Regions from separate parts of the Paenibacillus sp. FSL H8-0104 genome, predicted to be linked through region 3. Evidence: predicted binding sites of a transcription regulator. Region 3 holds the regulator's gene; each other region holds the start of a gene.
What was found. The regulator Rex, encoded in region 3, represses fermentation and respiration genes when NADH is low (regulators of the CRP and FNR family bind a similar motif). The targets are predictions, from matches to a motif close to TTGTGAAATATTTCACAA.
Positions count from the first base shown of each region.

Region 1 (5,234 bases), 640 kb from region 3:
TTCAATCCAGACCTGGCCGTTCTCTACCTTCACTGGATACATCTGTACTTGACCGTTGTCTGGTGCTTGCACAAGACCGGTAGTCAGGTCGATTTTCCAATCATACAGCGGATCGTACAGATAATGCCCGGACACGATGCCTTCAGCCAGCGGCCCACCCTTAGGATGGGGGTTGTGATTATCCGCAGCGAAGATGGTACCATCCGATGCAAGAAAGACAGCAAGCTGATGATCCTTAATCTCAACTACTCTTCCGATTCGTGGCAGGAATTCTTCAACTACTCCGGCAGGGAAGTAGGTGCCTGATTGTTTTGTCGTCATCTTAAACCACTCCTTATCTATATTTAACATTCCGGCAGTATTAATCTGCAAGCTTACTTATGGACGAGCTGATACTTCGATGCCATGGAACATTTTACTTTGGCCTTCTTCATTGCGAATCGCTTTTTGCCAAGGTTCTTCAACATGCTCAAGTGCAAATTCAATCCGCTGCATCAACGCTTTACGTTCCTCAAGGTTATCCACAACAACCGAACGAATATGCTCCAGACCCATGCGTTCCACCCACTCGGACGTCCGTTCCAGATAGTTACCTGTCTCGCGGTAATATTGCATGATGGCGCCGCACAGTTCAATCAACTCTTCATCCGTTTTCACTTTGCATAAGGAATCAGCCAGTCTTGCTTTAATACCGCCGTTACCACCGATGAAGATCTCCCAGCCTCCGTCGTTACCAACGATACCGATATCTTTGGTACATGCCTCTGCACAGTTTCGCGGACAACCGTTGACGGCATATTTAAACTTGGCTGGCAGATCCAGACGTTCGAATTTACGTTCGATGCGAGCACCCATGGCCATGGAATCCTGTGTACCGAAGCGGCAGAATTGGGAGCCGACACATGTTTTGACCGTACGCAGCGATTTGGCGTATGCATAACCTGAAGGCATATCCAGTTCAGCCCAGACTTTGGTCAAATCTCTTTTTTTGACACCAATCAAGTCGAGACGCTGACCGCCAGTCACTTTGACTGCTTTCACATCATATTTGACCGAAACGTCAGCGATGCGTTTGAGGTCTGCCGGTGTAGTTACACCGCCATACATCCGAGGTACAACCGTATACGTTCCATCTTTTTGAATATTCGCGTTCATACGTTCGTTAACAAAACGGGATTCTTTCTCATCTTCGTGTGTGTCTGGTGCAATCATGCCAAGGTAATAGTTGATCGCCGGACGACATTTGGAACAACCTTCTGGCTGACTCCAACCCAGTACATTCATGACCTCTTTGGTCGTTTGTAATCCTTTTTCACGAATCTCGGCTACGATTTCATCTCGACCCATGGAAGTACATCCGCAGATGCCCTGTTTGGCTCCAGTACTGAAACTGTCTCCAAGTACATATTGCAGAATCTGTTCCACAACCGGTTTACACCCACCGCAAGAGCGTGTTGCACCGGTACAGGCTTTGATTTCATCAACAGTGGTAAGGCCCTGGTTTGTAATTACATCAACAATGGCTCCTTTGGTTACCCCGTTACATCCACAGACGATTTCGTCCTCGGGCATCGTTTCAACAGAAGTTGCTTTCTTATGACCGCCGCAGCCTGTACCCATGAGTGAACCGTACAATTCCTCGGTCATTTCGGTTTGATTTTTAATCAGTTTCTGCAATTCGGCAGAATCCGTAATGTCACCGAAAAGAACAGCGCCGACCATTTTATTATCACGAAGCAGAATTTTTTTGTAAGTCCGTTTCCAGTCATCTTTGTGCGAAATGACGGTGTGCTCTGGACTGTCGATGAATTCACCGGTTGAAAAGACATCTACACCCGAAATTTTCAATTTCGTGGATACAACTGAACCTTCATAAGGAGCGGTCTCCACACCGCAGATATGTTTCGCCAGAATCATACCTTGTTCAAACAATGGGGCAACGAGGCCGTAACATACCCCGCGGTGCTCTGTACATTCCCCGACCGAGTACACATTCTCAAGTGAAGTCTGCATATAGTCATTCACGACAATGCCCCGGTTGACTTCCATACCGCTTTCCCGAGCTACGACCGTATTAGGTTTAATCCCTACAGCCATGACAACAAAATCAACATTCAGAACCGTATCATCTGCAAAACGTATCCCTTCAACGCGTTCGCCGCCCAGTAGTTCGGAGGTCTGCGCACCCATTTTGAAGCGGATACCCTGACGTTCGAGTTCCGCCTTCAACATGGCTGAAGCTTGTGGATCAAGCTGACGCTCCATCAGATCTTCCATCAGATGCACTACGGTAACTTCCATGCCAAGTTGTACCAAACCTTTGGCAGCTTCAAGGCCTAGCAGTCCGCCCCCGATAACGGCCGCTCGTTTATACTGCTTAGCAGCTTCCAGCATGACATTACAATCGGCGATATCGCGGAAACCGACAACACCTTCTTTGTCATGTCCTGGTACAGGGAGAATGAAGGAGTTGGAGCCAGTCGCAATGATGATTTTGTCATAAGGAACGCGAGTTCCATCTTCAGTCACAACTTCGTGTGTCTCGGCATCGATTCGTGTCACCGTTGTGCCTGTGTGCAATGTAATGCCGTAATCTTCATACCAGTGAAGGTCGTTCAGCACGATGTCATCCAGTGTTTTGCTTCCTTCCAATACATAGGACAACATAATGCGGTTGTAGTTAGGGTAGGGCTCTGTGCCAAAAACAGTAATATCAAATCGCGATGTTAATTTCAAAATTTGTTCTACGGTACTGATTCCTGCCATTCCGTTACCTATGATAACGAGTTTCTCTTTTTTTCCGTTCATGTGTGTATGCCTCCTTGGATAGACGCTGTACATTACCAACAATTTTAGTGGTTTATATTTGAAATTATACAAGTAGTTGACGACAGTTTATGTGATTTAATTCACTAATAAAGATAGAAGAGTCATAAATATAATAGTGTGAGCCCTATCACAGAAAGTTATATTTATTTTCATACAAATAAGAAATGCGAACTATTGTTCTTATTTTGTTTTCGTTGTAAAATCGGAACTGGGCCGTATTGTTCCCGATTTCTTCGAAAGGACGTTTTTGCATCATGATGGGAAGATCCCACCTTATTATCGGGACAGGCGTGTCGCTTTCTGTTCTGCAGTTGGCCGGTATGCCGGTGACTGCACCGGCAGTTACGGTTGCTCTGATTGGTTCGTTATTGCCTGACATTGATGAGCCAAATTCGCTGCTGGTATCCAGAGCCTTGCCTAACAGTCTGATCAGGTTGTTACAGACGATTCTGTTGCCCACAGCTGTATTTGTGTACTTCTATGTTCATGCCAAACCATGGAACCTGTTGCTTGCGATCCTCATTGCGCTCGTGTCATTCCTGCCTTCACGTTCGCTTCGCAAAGTGTTGATGTTTGTGATTGGACTTGGGCTGGTCTTCTATGGTCACGCGTTCGCACCGTGGAACTTGATTGCAGGCAGTTTGTTAATGCTCTGCACCACACTGACTCATAGGGGACTGACACATACCCTATACGGAACCGCAATATGGGCGGGCTTGTTGTACAGCACGACCCAGCAGCAGGGACCGGAGATTTGGGTAGCGGGAGGCACGGCATATGCGATGCATCTGTTGGCCGATTCACTAACCAATCGGGGTATTCGTCCGTTACCACCACTTAAGTGGCGCATACGGGTGAATCTGATGAGTACAGGGACCAAGCGTGGGGCCGTTGTAGAGAATGTCTGCATTGTGCTTACTCTTATTTTGGCCTGGATTGCATTCTCACCGCTATTTCTATAGCCATCCAAAAACGCCAGCCCGCATATTGTGGGCTGGCGTTTACAGGTATGGATTTCATAATGAATAAATCGTAATAACCTAGCCAATTCAGGATTGAGAAGGAGAATCAGTCAGGTCGTCAATATCGGAAGAACCGAATACAAATAAAACAACAAGAATGACAATGATCAGTAGTTCAGCGAACCCATTTCCGTCAAAGTCAGACATCACTTCAACCTCATTTCTTGGCGTTTAGGAATTGATTCTCTGTTGGAAAGCCCGTATAACGTCATTCAACGTCATATCGCCACCGATCTCATCGAGGAATTGCACCAGTTTGTCTTGATTCGAGGGTGTAATATTTTGTAGCGATTTATACTGCCCGACCAGTTCAACGACCAGTGTAGCTTCTCGAAACAACGTGACCGCATCCACTCTTAACTTCCCACTTACCAGTAATGCTGCAACGATAAGTTCCAGATTTCTTCCTTTAAGGTTGCCATTGAGAAGGGTGTTTGCGGCATTTGTTTTTTTGGAACCTTTATTCGATTTTCCGTTCCTTCTCACTGCCATAAAAGGTCCCCCGCTGCTTGGTGTTTAATTCATCTTCCGTTATTGTATCTTATGTGTAATTCCCTATAATGTTCGGCCTATTAATCTACGTGTCTAACTGATATCGTTGTGAATATAAAAAAAGAGACCTCCCGATGGTTAGGAGGTCTCTTGTCAACTGTTACGCGTTATTAATTATGGTATTCATCGTTGTCCGATCCAGACCTTTGACCAACTTCACGATCAGTTCTTTGGCCGCATCGTAGTCATCCGTATGAATGATGGAAGAAGAGGTATGGATATAACGTGCGCAGATACCAACAACTATTGATGGTACACCAATGCCACTCAGGTGAACTTGACCTGCATCCGTACCCCCTGGTGAGATGAAATACTGCATTTTAATCTGATTGGATGAAGCCGTATCTTGAACATATTCCACCATTCCGCGATGGGTGAACATACCCGGGTCAAAAATACGAAGCAATGCTCCTTCTCCGATATGTCCAAATGACTGTTTGTCACCTGTCATATCATTCGCCGCGCTACAGTCAAGTGCAAAGAAGATATCAGGCTGAATCAGATTGGCCGCCGTACGTGCACCGCGAAGCCCCAGCTCTTCCTGAACCGTTGCACCAGCATAAAGCGTGTTAGGCAGTTTTTCCTTGTGCAGCGCTTCAACCAGTTCAAGTGCAAGTCCTACGCCGTAACGATTATCCCACGCTTTAGCCATAATTTTCTTAGGATTGGCCATAGGCGTAAATTCACAGATCGGCACGATCTGCATCCCTGGATGAATGCCCCAGGATTCTGCTTCCGCACGGTTGTCTGCTCCAATATCGAGATACATGGAATTCAGATCAACAGGTTTGTTCCGCTGGGACTCGTCCAGCAAGTGTGCAGGTGTAGAAC
Region 1 covers NZ_JBBOTC010000001.1:4,929,948-4,935,181, reverse strand. Annotated here, with positions in the region: gene nirD (nitrite reductase small subunit NirD) at 1-321, opposite strand, end outside; gene nirB (nitrite reductase large subunit NirB) at 379-2,808, opposite strand; gene NST38_RS21910 (metal-dependent hydrolase) at 3,084-3,791, shown strand; gene NST38_RS21905 (hypothetical protein) at 4,023-4,343, opposite strand; gene NST38_RS21900 (M42 family metallopeptidase) at 4,504-5,234, opposite strand, start outside.
Region 1: a site for Rex is predicted at 2,898-2,915, ahead of nirB (nitrite reductase large subunit NirB). Genes of this name have one in related genera too.

Region 2 (5,234 bases), 2.3 Mb from region 3:
CGTCTTGGCATAACGCGGCCCAAGTCTGAACCACTGCTCCACCATCTGTCTACGCAGATCAGTCCCTGTCTTCTCCGCATATCGTGAAGTCACGAGTTGTAACCAGAAGGATAGGGCGTAGCGGGCGGCAAAAGCAGCCAGGAACAGCAGCAGTACAGGATACTGCTCCGTTACGGATGAACCTTCAAATAATGCCGTTATGGCCTGTGCTAGCCATTTAGCCTGCATAATGATCGTCATCGCCTGTAGCATCACCAGCGCTGAGGCCAGCGCAAGTACCGGCCGGATGCCCGGCAGCTTCATCAGCCCCCGTCCCATATCAGTACTCCAGGTGGTGCTGCTCGTTCAGACGTTTGCGGAAGATATAATAACTCCAGATCTGATACCCAAGAACAAACGGCAGCAATGTGCAAGCTACAATGGTCATTACTTTCAATGAATACGCACCCGATGCGGCATTGTATACAGTCAGGTCATACGCCGCCCCAAAGGAACTCACCATCACTCTTGGGAACAGTCCGATAAATACCGAGGCAAAGGCAATTGCAATCACTGCACCTGTCATACCAAAAGCCCAGCCTTCACGCTTCTGACGAACAAAGTATGCCGCAAGTGCAAGCGAAACTGCGCCAAGTACAACCATGATCCAAAGAGCCCAGCCTCGTACGGCGAACACATCCGTCATGAAATACGTCATTAACGCGTAAACAGCGAGTAGTGCAGCCAGCGGCAGCATCAATTTTTGCGCTGTCTTCAAGGCACGCTCTCTGAGATCACCTACTGTTCGTAGTGATGCAAACAGCAATCCATGAACCAGACACAGCAGGGTTACACTCAAGCCACCAATCACGGTGTACGGATTAACAATATCGAGGAATCCTGCACGCAACTGCATCTCCCCATCAATGGGCAGACCTTTCATCAATGTGGCAAAGACCACGCCGAACAGGAAAGGCAACAGCGCGCTGGAGACAACAATGATGATGTCCCATGTTTTGCGCCAGCGCTGCTGTTTCATTTTACTGCGGAATTCGAAAGCAACTCCGCGGCCAATCAAGGCGAGTAACACCACCACAAGTGGCAGGTAAAAACCACTGAACAACGTGGCATACCAGTGCGGGAAGGCAGCAAACATCGCGCCCCCTGCCGTAATCAGCCATACTTCATTACCATCCCAGAACGGACCGATTGAGTTAATCAGGGTCCGGCGTTCACGATCTGTTTTGGCAATAATGCCTGTAGACATCCCCACACCAAAATCAAAACCTTCCAAAAAGAAGAAACCAACAAACAATACGGCAATCAGCAAAAACCACAACTCACTTAGTGACAACGGAATAACCTCCATCCACGCCGAACGGATCGGCCGATTCATCGTGATCTTCTGGCTTCTCGACCGCAAACGGTCCTGCTTTGATCTCACGTACGAACAGGTATACCATCACGATTCCGAGAACCGTATACGCAGCGGTAAAAGCGATGGTCGAGAACAGGATCGTTCCTGCGGATACGTTCGGCGAGACCCCGGCTTCGGTTGTCATATAGCCAAATACTGTCCATGGCTGTCTTCCTACCTCGGTCATAATCCAACCTGACGTATTGGCGATAAACGGCAGGGAGATGGCGAACACCATCAGATGCATAAACCACTTTCCAGCGACCTCCAGCTTCTTACGCATGGCTAGGAACGTACCGTATAGCGCCAATGCAATCATTAAACCACCCGCTGCGATCATAATGCGGAAACTCCAGAATGTTGTCCGTACCGGCGGGATGTAGTCCCCCGGTCCATACGTCTGTTCATACTCAGCTTGAAGCTCCTTCATACCTTTGACACTACCGGAGAACTTGCTGTAGGACAGATAACTGAGCAATCCAGGGATTTTGATCTCACCCGTACTCTCCTGTTTATCCGGGTCAATAAAAGCGACCACCGTCCATGGTGCCGGATCTTCTGTCGTTGTCCATGTGCCCTCACTGGCTGCCATCTTCATCGGCTGTGTCTCCACCAGATATTGCGCCTGGAAGTGTCCGGAGAAAGCTACACCAAATGAAGAAACAAGAGCGATAATGATCGCGATATTAAACGATTTGCGGAAGATCTCCACATCCTGCTTCTTCATCAATTTGTAGGCACTGATCCCGGTTACAACGAAGGCTCCTGTCATCAATGCCCCAAAGATTGTATGTGGGAACTCGACGAGCAACTGACCATTCGTGATGAGTGCAAAGAAATCATTCATCTCGGCTCGGCCGTTGTTAATCTCAAACCCAACAGGATGTTGCATAAATGAATTGGCTGCCAGAATCCACAGCGCGGACAGGAATGTGCCGACAAACACCAGCCAGATGCAGGCTAGATGCACTTTTTTGGACAAACGATCCCATCCGAATATCCACAATCCAATAAATGTAGACTCCATAAAAAACGCCAGTAGCGCTTCAATAGCCAGTGGCGCACCGAACACGTCTCCGACAAATCGGGAGTACTCGGACCAGTTCATACCAAACTGGAACTCTTGCAAAATACCTGTGACTACCCCGACGGCAAAGTTAATCAGGAACAGCTTGCCCCAGAACTTCGCCATCGTTTTGTAGATTTCCTTACCCTTAACAACGTACAACGTCTCCATAATCGCAACCAACAGTACTAGACCGATGGATAGCGGGACAAAAAAGAAATGGAAAATCGTTGTAAGTGCATATTGGATACGCGATAACATAATCGGATCCATACCGTTACCCCTTCTTTCTGTTCACTTCGCAGTATGCGTATTTGGCATTGAAGCTGCACCTTCGCTGTCTGTCCGCCAAATACGTTGATGAACGTATTGTGCCAGATTACCTATTTTATACATGTGAGAATTATCACAATCTTCCTCTCTAGAGCAAAAAAAAGTGATCCTGGTCACACAAAAGATAAAATTCAGCCTTTTATCACAGCTTGCCAACTTCATCTATTCATGGAAGATACTCATGTTTGGGACGGAATGCCCATATGTTAGTCTCAGGCATATCATGCGAAGTACCGTGAGGGCTTTACATATGAAGTGAAAGCATGAAACACATGCAGAGCGAATGACGCTCCATATTACAGTCAAGGTGAGGTGAACTATTCATGGAAAAACCTGCACCACTACCAGGTGAAGACACCGAAGCCAGCCTGGATAAGGCCAGTACAACACTGCCCCCTGTCCGGTATGTTCTCTTCCCTCGCAAAGGAGGCTGGTCATCCTTTCCCTATCCCGATATTGCTGCACTGCTGTCGATCGAGGGAGAGGTCTACTATGTCAGCAGCCTGACGCAAACAGAAGATGTACCTCCGGTCATTACCATCATCTCCCTCCCTGAGGCTGAGCAGCTATTGCTGGAACCTCGCACCGTAGCCGTAGTCGCCCATCCCTACTGGCTAATGGCTACAGCTTCGCTGGAGCCTGAGCTATGTATTGCCCTGCTCCCTGAGCCTGCTGGAAACGAAGCAGAATCTCCGCTATGGGAGAGCAGTATTTCCAAACTGGTCGGCATCGCCGATCTGGTAGGCACATCCTCCGAAACACGTTATATGAAGCTGTTATTCCAAGGCGTACGTGCCATCTGGCTGGGCGGAGAAGACCCTGCACCTGCGGGTACGATGCAAAAGGATGATCTCGAAGTCCCTCTCCGGGACTACGAACTGCTCTTCTTGCATGCGCTGCGGCAGATCCTGTCAGGCACTCCAGATAGCGTCACCCTGCTTCAATGCAGTGTACGTGCCGACTTCTACCGTCAGTTGCGTGCCAAAGCAGGTGCACATGAGACGATATCCTTTTTGCTGGCAGCCTATGAGTACTTGCTTGAAGATCCGCGGGCCGTCCATTCGTTGCAAGAGGCCTTCACCCATGCGGTCATGAATGGTCGCAGTGATTGTGTAGTCTCCCACTATAGATTCCTGTCTGCCATTCATGCCCGGGCCGGACAGTTGGAGGACGCCCTGCGGGTGTACGGAATTAGTGCAGCCGATGAACAAGAACGGCATCATTATGAACAGCTCTGTCGCTGGTTTGAGGCAGGAGAAGATCAACTTGTACGAGCGGAACTACTCCGTATGAACGATGATTACGGAAACGCCCTGCGTATCCTGGACGAACTTGGCGGAGAAACGGCGAGACATTGGAAATTCCGCATTTACCAGGAGACTGGACGTGTGGAAGAAGCACTGGCTCTGGTGCATGCAGTCGATATTCAGGATGATGCCAGTCGCCGGGATTACCAGCAATTATCCGGCAGTGCGCTGGCACTGCGAGGGGAACGACACGGGGCAGTCCGACATTTCCTTGAGACAGCACTGGAGGATGAAGATGCGCTGGTCCGGATTGTCGAGCTGGAGCTGTTGGATCATGCTGTACAGCAATTGCTTGGGGAGGTGCCATGATGCTGGACCCAAAGAAGCGTAGACAACAGTTGAATGGACCAATGGTGCACAGGGATATCCGAACCGAAACCACTTACACGCCAACCGAAACAGTCGATCGAACACATACAGACGCATTGGAAAATGAAGATCACACCCCGGATCATGCACAACCAACGCAGGACATCCGAAGCCAAGTGCATCACTGGAATGATTCACAAGGTCAGGCAGAACAGAATGCTGCTGTAACACATGAGGAAACAAGTATATTCAAAGAACCCTTCTCCATTCGTCGGGTTCGCAAAAACAAAGGCAACAAGCTGACCGCCATGCTCCAGGTTCGCAATGAACGTGGCCGATACCTTGAAGAAGTATTGCATGATCTGAGTGAGTTCGTGGATGAGATCGTCATTGTGGACGATGCCAGCACAGACGGAACACCGGACATGTGCAAAACCTATCCAAAGGTGGTCCGTCTGGAGGTATTGGAGAAACCACTGTTCGCCGAGGAATGGCGACTTCGCAACACCTTGTGGCAAGCGGCTGCGGGAACATGTCCCGACTGGTTGCTTTCAGTTGATGCGGATGAGCTGTACAGCTCAGAGGCCAAGAAAGCCATACGCACTCTGATTAATCAGGAGTATGCGGACTGGTTTGCATTCCGATTCTACGATATGTGGGGTGGCCGGACCCACTACCGGGAAGATGATCTCTGGTCTCTGCACAAACGGCATACCGCTTCACTTGTACGGTATATGCCTGGATATCCTTATTTTTATCCACAACAGAATCATCATGTTCCCCGCCTCCCCTTGTCCTGCACGGTATTGCCTGGGGTCAGCAC
Region 2 covers NZ_JBBOTC010000001.1:6,560,244-6,565,477, forward strand. Annotated here, with positions in the region: gene cydD (thiol reductant ABC exporter subunit CydD) at 1-318, opposite strand, end outside; gene cydB (cytochrome d ubiquinol oxidase subunit II) at 320-1,375, opposite strand; gene NST38_RS28805 (cytochrome ubiquinol oxidase subunit I) at 1,320-2,735, opposite strand; gene NST38_RS28810 (tetratricopeptide repeat protein) at 3,119-4,411, shown strand; gene NST38_RS28815 (glycosyltransferase) at 4,411-5,234, shown strand, end outside.
Region 2: a site for Rex is predicted at 2,857-2,874, ahead of NST38_RS28805 (cytochrome ubiquinol oxidase subunit I). Genes of this name have one in related genera too.

Region 3 (5,234 bases):
CTTCCGAATTTGGATTTCAACATGATCGCCCTCACCAGGCAGACAGTGATGCACTGGCGACAGCCTATGTGCTACTCAAGTGTCTGGATGAGTTAAAGGAATTACCGCTCATAACGATTCAGCGCCTCAGTGACCTGTTTGCACCAGAAGACAGTGACTTGGGTTGGTTCTTGGACGGGATGCGCAGTGAGAAGGAAGCAGAGCCGATTCAGGATCTGGACGGACATACCTATTATCGTCAGCTTGCTCTTAATGTAAGTGATTGGACCGATATTGGTGCACCACGCGATGAGCGGGAGGCTAACCCCCTCGATGGTGTAAGCTTCGAACAGTTTATGGACCAGGTTCGGGAGAACCTGAAGGATACGCTGGATCATTACGAAGAGCGTGAAGCGCAGACTCAGATGTTCAGCAGTGTAAGGCAAGCCCTGGATGAAGAGAAACATCTCTTGATCGAAGCTGGAACGGGTACCGGTAAATCTCTAGGGTATCTGTTGCCTGCTATTTACGAAAGTGTGAAGCAAGAACAGAAAGTTATGGTTAGCACGCATACGATCAATCTGCAGGAGCAATTGAGAGAGCGGGACATTCCGATGCTGACTCAAGTGGTTCCGTTCCCGTTTAAGGCTGCTGTATTCAAAGGACGTGGACATTACCTGTGCCTGCGCAAATTTGAACACAAAATCAATAAACGTGAATTCGCCACACCGAAAGAGGATTATTTCACAGCTGCTCAGATGATCGTCTGGCTTACGCAGACCGAAACCGGAGATGATGAGGAACTTAACCTTAGCGGACGCGGAGGGGACTTCTGGGAGACCGTACAGAGTGAATCCGAATCATGTCTGGGAAGATCCTGTCCATGGTTCCGTAAATGCTTCTACCATCGTGCCAAACATGAAGCAGGGTTGTCTGATATCGTAATCACCAATCACTCCAAATTATTTACGGATGTGAAAGCCGCGCATCAGCTGCTGCCAGCCTATGAGAGTCTTGTGATCGATGAGGCACATCATCTGGAGGATGTCGCTGGTAAACATCTTGGAATGCATATGAAATATTTCACCTTGGTTCATACACTGACCCGCCTATTTAAAGACAGTCGTAATGGTCAGCTACCTATGCTTCGTTCGCAGTTTTCCGGGCATGAAAATTCGGTGCAATGGGGCTCCATGGTGGATCAGATGTTCCCGCTTGCTCTTGAAGTTAAGGAGCTGTGGGATCGTATGAGCGATGCCTTGTTTGGTCTCTTGCCTGAACGAAGTGATGCTTCACCGGGAGAGACGGGGCAATTTTCACTGCGTCTGAAAGCATCTCAGAAACCTGCAAAATGGCAGGAGTTGCAGGATCTGGAGAACCAGATTTATGTGACTCTGGGCGATTTGGTTCGCAAAGGGGACAAATTGCTGCTTGAAGTGAAAGAGGATCAGGATGATTATCAATCGGATAGTCTGATCACGGACATTACAGGATTGCTGAAAGATCTGACCACATTGAAGGAGAATCTACGTTTCTTCATGCGTATGGATGACGCCAAAACGGTGTACTGGATGGAAGCCAGCGGTCAGTTCCGCAGTAAATCTCTTCAGCTGTATGCCGTACCTGTAGATGTCAGTGCCCAACTTAAGGATTTATTTTTTGACAAAAAGAAAAGTGTTGTGCTTACATCGGCTACGCTCTCGGTAGATAAGTCATTCCAGTTCATGATTGAGCAGCTTGGCTTACAGGAAGCCTCTGAGAATAATCGGCTGTTAACGTCGATGCTGCCATCACCTTTCAACTATCGCGATCAGGCACTTCTGGTGATTCCGCGTGATTTCCCGAGTGTGAAGGGAAGTGTGGGTGATGCGCACTTTGTTAATATGCTGGTGCAATCACTTGCAGAGACGGCAATTGCTACGCGTGGACGCATGATGGTTCTGTTTACTTCATACAAGATGTTGCGACAGGTCTATGATCCGCTGAAGGAGGCACTGTCTGGCAACGACATCTCGTTGCTTGGGCAAGGCGTTGACAGTGGAAGTCGTTCCAAATTGACTCGCAGGTTCCAAGATGCCAAAGCAACGGTACTTCTGGGCACAAGCAGCTTCTGGGAGGGTGTAGATATCCCGGGAGAGGCGTTAACTTGTCTCGCTATTGTGCGACTGCCGTTCCAGCCACCGAATCATCCGTTGGTGGAAGCCAAGAGTGAGTTGCTTCAGGAGCAGAAGAAAAATCCGTTCATGAAACTGTCCGTGCCACAAGCGGTCATTCGTTTCAAACAGGGATTTGGCCGATTGGTACGTACAGCAAAGGACAGAGGAATTGTCATTGTTTATGATACACGGGTGATTGAAGCGTATTATGGTAAATTCTTTTTATATTCATTACCTGGACCCAAAATGGAGCATATGCTCACGGAGCAGATGGTTCCACGAATTACCGAGTGGTTGGAAAAACCTGCTAATGAACAAAAATAATGGTTGTTTTGTTCGTTATATCATTGCATGACACTATCGTTTGGCGTTAAACTTTATTAGATATTTCCGTATCCGATTAAAGTAGTTGCACGTAAGAACTTATAACCTAAATTACAAGGAGCATTCTGTATAAAATGTCACGTTTATCTTTGAGTTTTATACAGAATGCTCATCTTTTCATCTATTATTTTATCGTGGCCTTGGTAAGGGGGAGCAAGAATGAAATCGGATAAAATTTCGGAAGCGGTGGTACGACGTCTGCCTGTTTACTTGCGTTATTTGAACGAGTTGCATCAGCGTGAGGTGGCTACTGTTTCTTCTCAAGAGCTTGGACAGAGGCTGGATCTGAATCCGGCCCAAATTCGTAAAGACCTGGCTTACTTCGGTGATTTTGGTCGTAAAGGGATCGGGTATGATGTATCCTATTTGATCGAGAAAATTCGTCACATTCTCAAAATCGATCAGCAAATTAATGTAGCTCTGGTAGGAGCGGGTAACCTCGGTCAAGCCTTGTCCAACTACAACGCATATCTGAAAGACAACATGAAGATTGTTGCTGTATTTGATGCATATGGACCGAAGATAGGTAGTCAAATCAACAGTTTGACGGTAAAACCAATGGATGAATTGACGGAAGCGGTTAAAATGGAAAACATTCGCATCGGAATTATCACGGTTCCGGATACGGAAGCCCAAAATGTAGCCGATCAGCTTATTGAATCAGGAATTGAAGCGATCCTTAATTTTGCACCAACCATTCTAAAAACACCGCCGCATATCCGCATTCACCATGCTGACTTTACAACAGATCTGCTTAGTTTGGCCTATTACTTGGATACTGGAAAGGACGACGAGGAAGATGACAACAAATAGATGGGTAATTCACAATGGCAAATTTGCTGTTAATGAAGGCGGCACAACATGGAACGTGGTCCAAGGATACATGGTTGTTGAGAATGACAAGATTGTGCATATTGGTGAGACATTGCCGGATGAAGACAAAAATTGTACCAAAGTGGATGGAAAAGGACTGTTCTTCCTGCCGGGTCTGATCAATACGCATGGTCATGCAGCGATGTCGTTGCTCAGAGGGCACGGAGACGATCTTGCATTGCAAGTATGGTTGCAGGAAAAAATGTGGCCGATGGAAGCGAAAATGACTTCAGAAGATGTATATTGGGGAACTTCGCTATCAGTGCTTGAAATGTTGAAAGGCGGAACTACAGCTTTCCTGGACATGTACGATCACATGGATCAAGTTGCCAAAGTTGTGGAGCAATCCGGCGTTAGAGCGGCACTGGCACGTGGTGTAATCGGGCTGTGCTCGGAAGAAGAACAATTGCGGAAGCTGGAGGAGTCGGCAGCGTTTGCACGTGAGTGGAATGGACAGGCAGATGGTCGCATTACAACCGTAATCTCGCCACACGCCCCATATACATGCCCTCCTGACTACATAGAGAAGCTTGTGCAGGTCGCGAACGACCTAAACCTTCCCCTTCATACACATATGTCGGAAACGCTTCGTGAAGTCGAGCAGAACGTGGCTGATTATGGACTGCGTCCTGTGGCACATCTGGAGAAACTGGGCTTTTTCTCTCGTCCATCCCTGGTTGCACATGCGGTGCATCTGAATGACGAAGAGATTGAGATTCTGGCCCGCCATGATGTGGCTGTATCCCATAACCCGGGAAGTAATCTGAAACTCGCTTCCGGTGTTGCGCGGGTACCTGCGTTGCTGAAAGCAGGAGTTACCGTGTCACTCGGAACAGACGGTCCAGCAAGTAACAACAACCTGGATATGTTCGAGGAAATGAGACTGGCTGCATTGATTCACAAAGGTGTATCTGGTGACCCGACGGCAGTGCCAGCAGGCGAAGCGTTATTACTCGGAACGTCATACGGTGCCAAATCCATCTTCTTGAATAATACCGGAGCACTTCAGGTTGGCATGAAGGCTGATTTTATCGCCCTTAACATTGAACAGGCACATTTCTATCCACATACAGACCTGATCTCACATACGATTTACTCGGCTTCTGCCAAAGATGTTGAACACGTATGGGTGGATGGAAAACAAGTAGTGAAACATGGCGAATGTCTGACGCTGGATGAAGAACGCATTTTGCGTGAGTCTCAATTGGCATTTGATGGTCTGCTTGCTCGTTAATTGCAGGACAGCATCATAGGGAAAGGAAGTTCGGCTTTTGAAGAAAAAAAAGAAGTGGATATGGATTTCGCTGCTTGCACTGGTTCTGATTCTGTTTGGACTTCAGCGTTATTACGTTCATGTCACGCAGGACCAACGCAAGGAAGAAGCGCTCGCCATACAAGCAGCACAGGAGCAACTGGGCATTACATCCTATGATGAATTGCGTAAGTACATCTGGGGAGACAAAGAAGGCTCTGACAACATCTACTGGACCCTGATCGGCAAAAACAAGGATAACCAGGATGTTATGGTCTGGGTTAAGTTCGACGCAAACAATCAACCGGTTAAGGGTGCAAACGCTGTACACAGTGAGCTGCTGCAGAATGGCATGTCCGAAGCGCAGATACGCAATCGCTTCAGTTCTGAAGTTCCTGCCGGTGAGATTAAACGAATCATGCCCGGAGTTGTGAATGGAATATATGTGTGGCAAGTGTATTATAAAGACGGTACGCATAACCACTATCGCTTTTATCGTTTTAGCAACGGAGAACAGGTGGACCTGGTCTACACACTCCCGAACAGCTAGAACAAATAGAGTGACATAACTAGAGAATGTAAAGAAATGA
Region 3 covers NZ_JBBOTC010000001.1:4,284,973-4,290,206, reverse strand. Annotated here, with positions in the region: gene dinG (ATP-dependent DNA helicase DinG) at 1-2,459, shown strand, start outside; gene NST38_RS18975 (redox-sensing transcriptional repressor Rex) at 2,679-3,332, shown strand; gene NST38_RS18970 (amidohydrolase) at 3,319-4,626, shown strand; gene NST38_RS18965 (DUF5590 domain-containing protein) at 4,664-5,194, shown strand.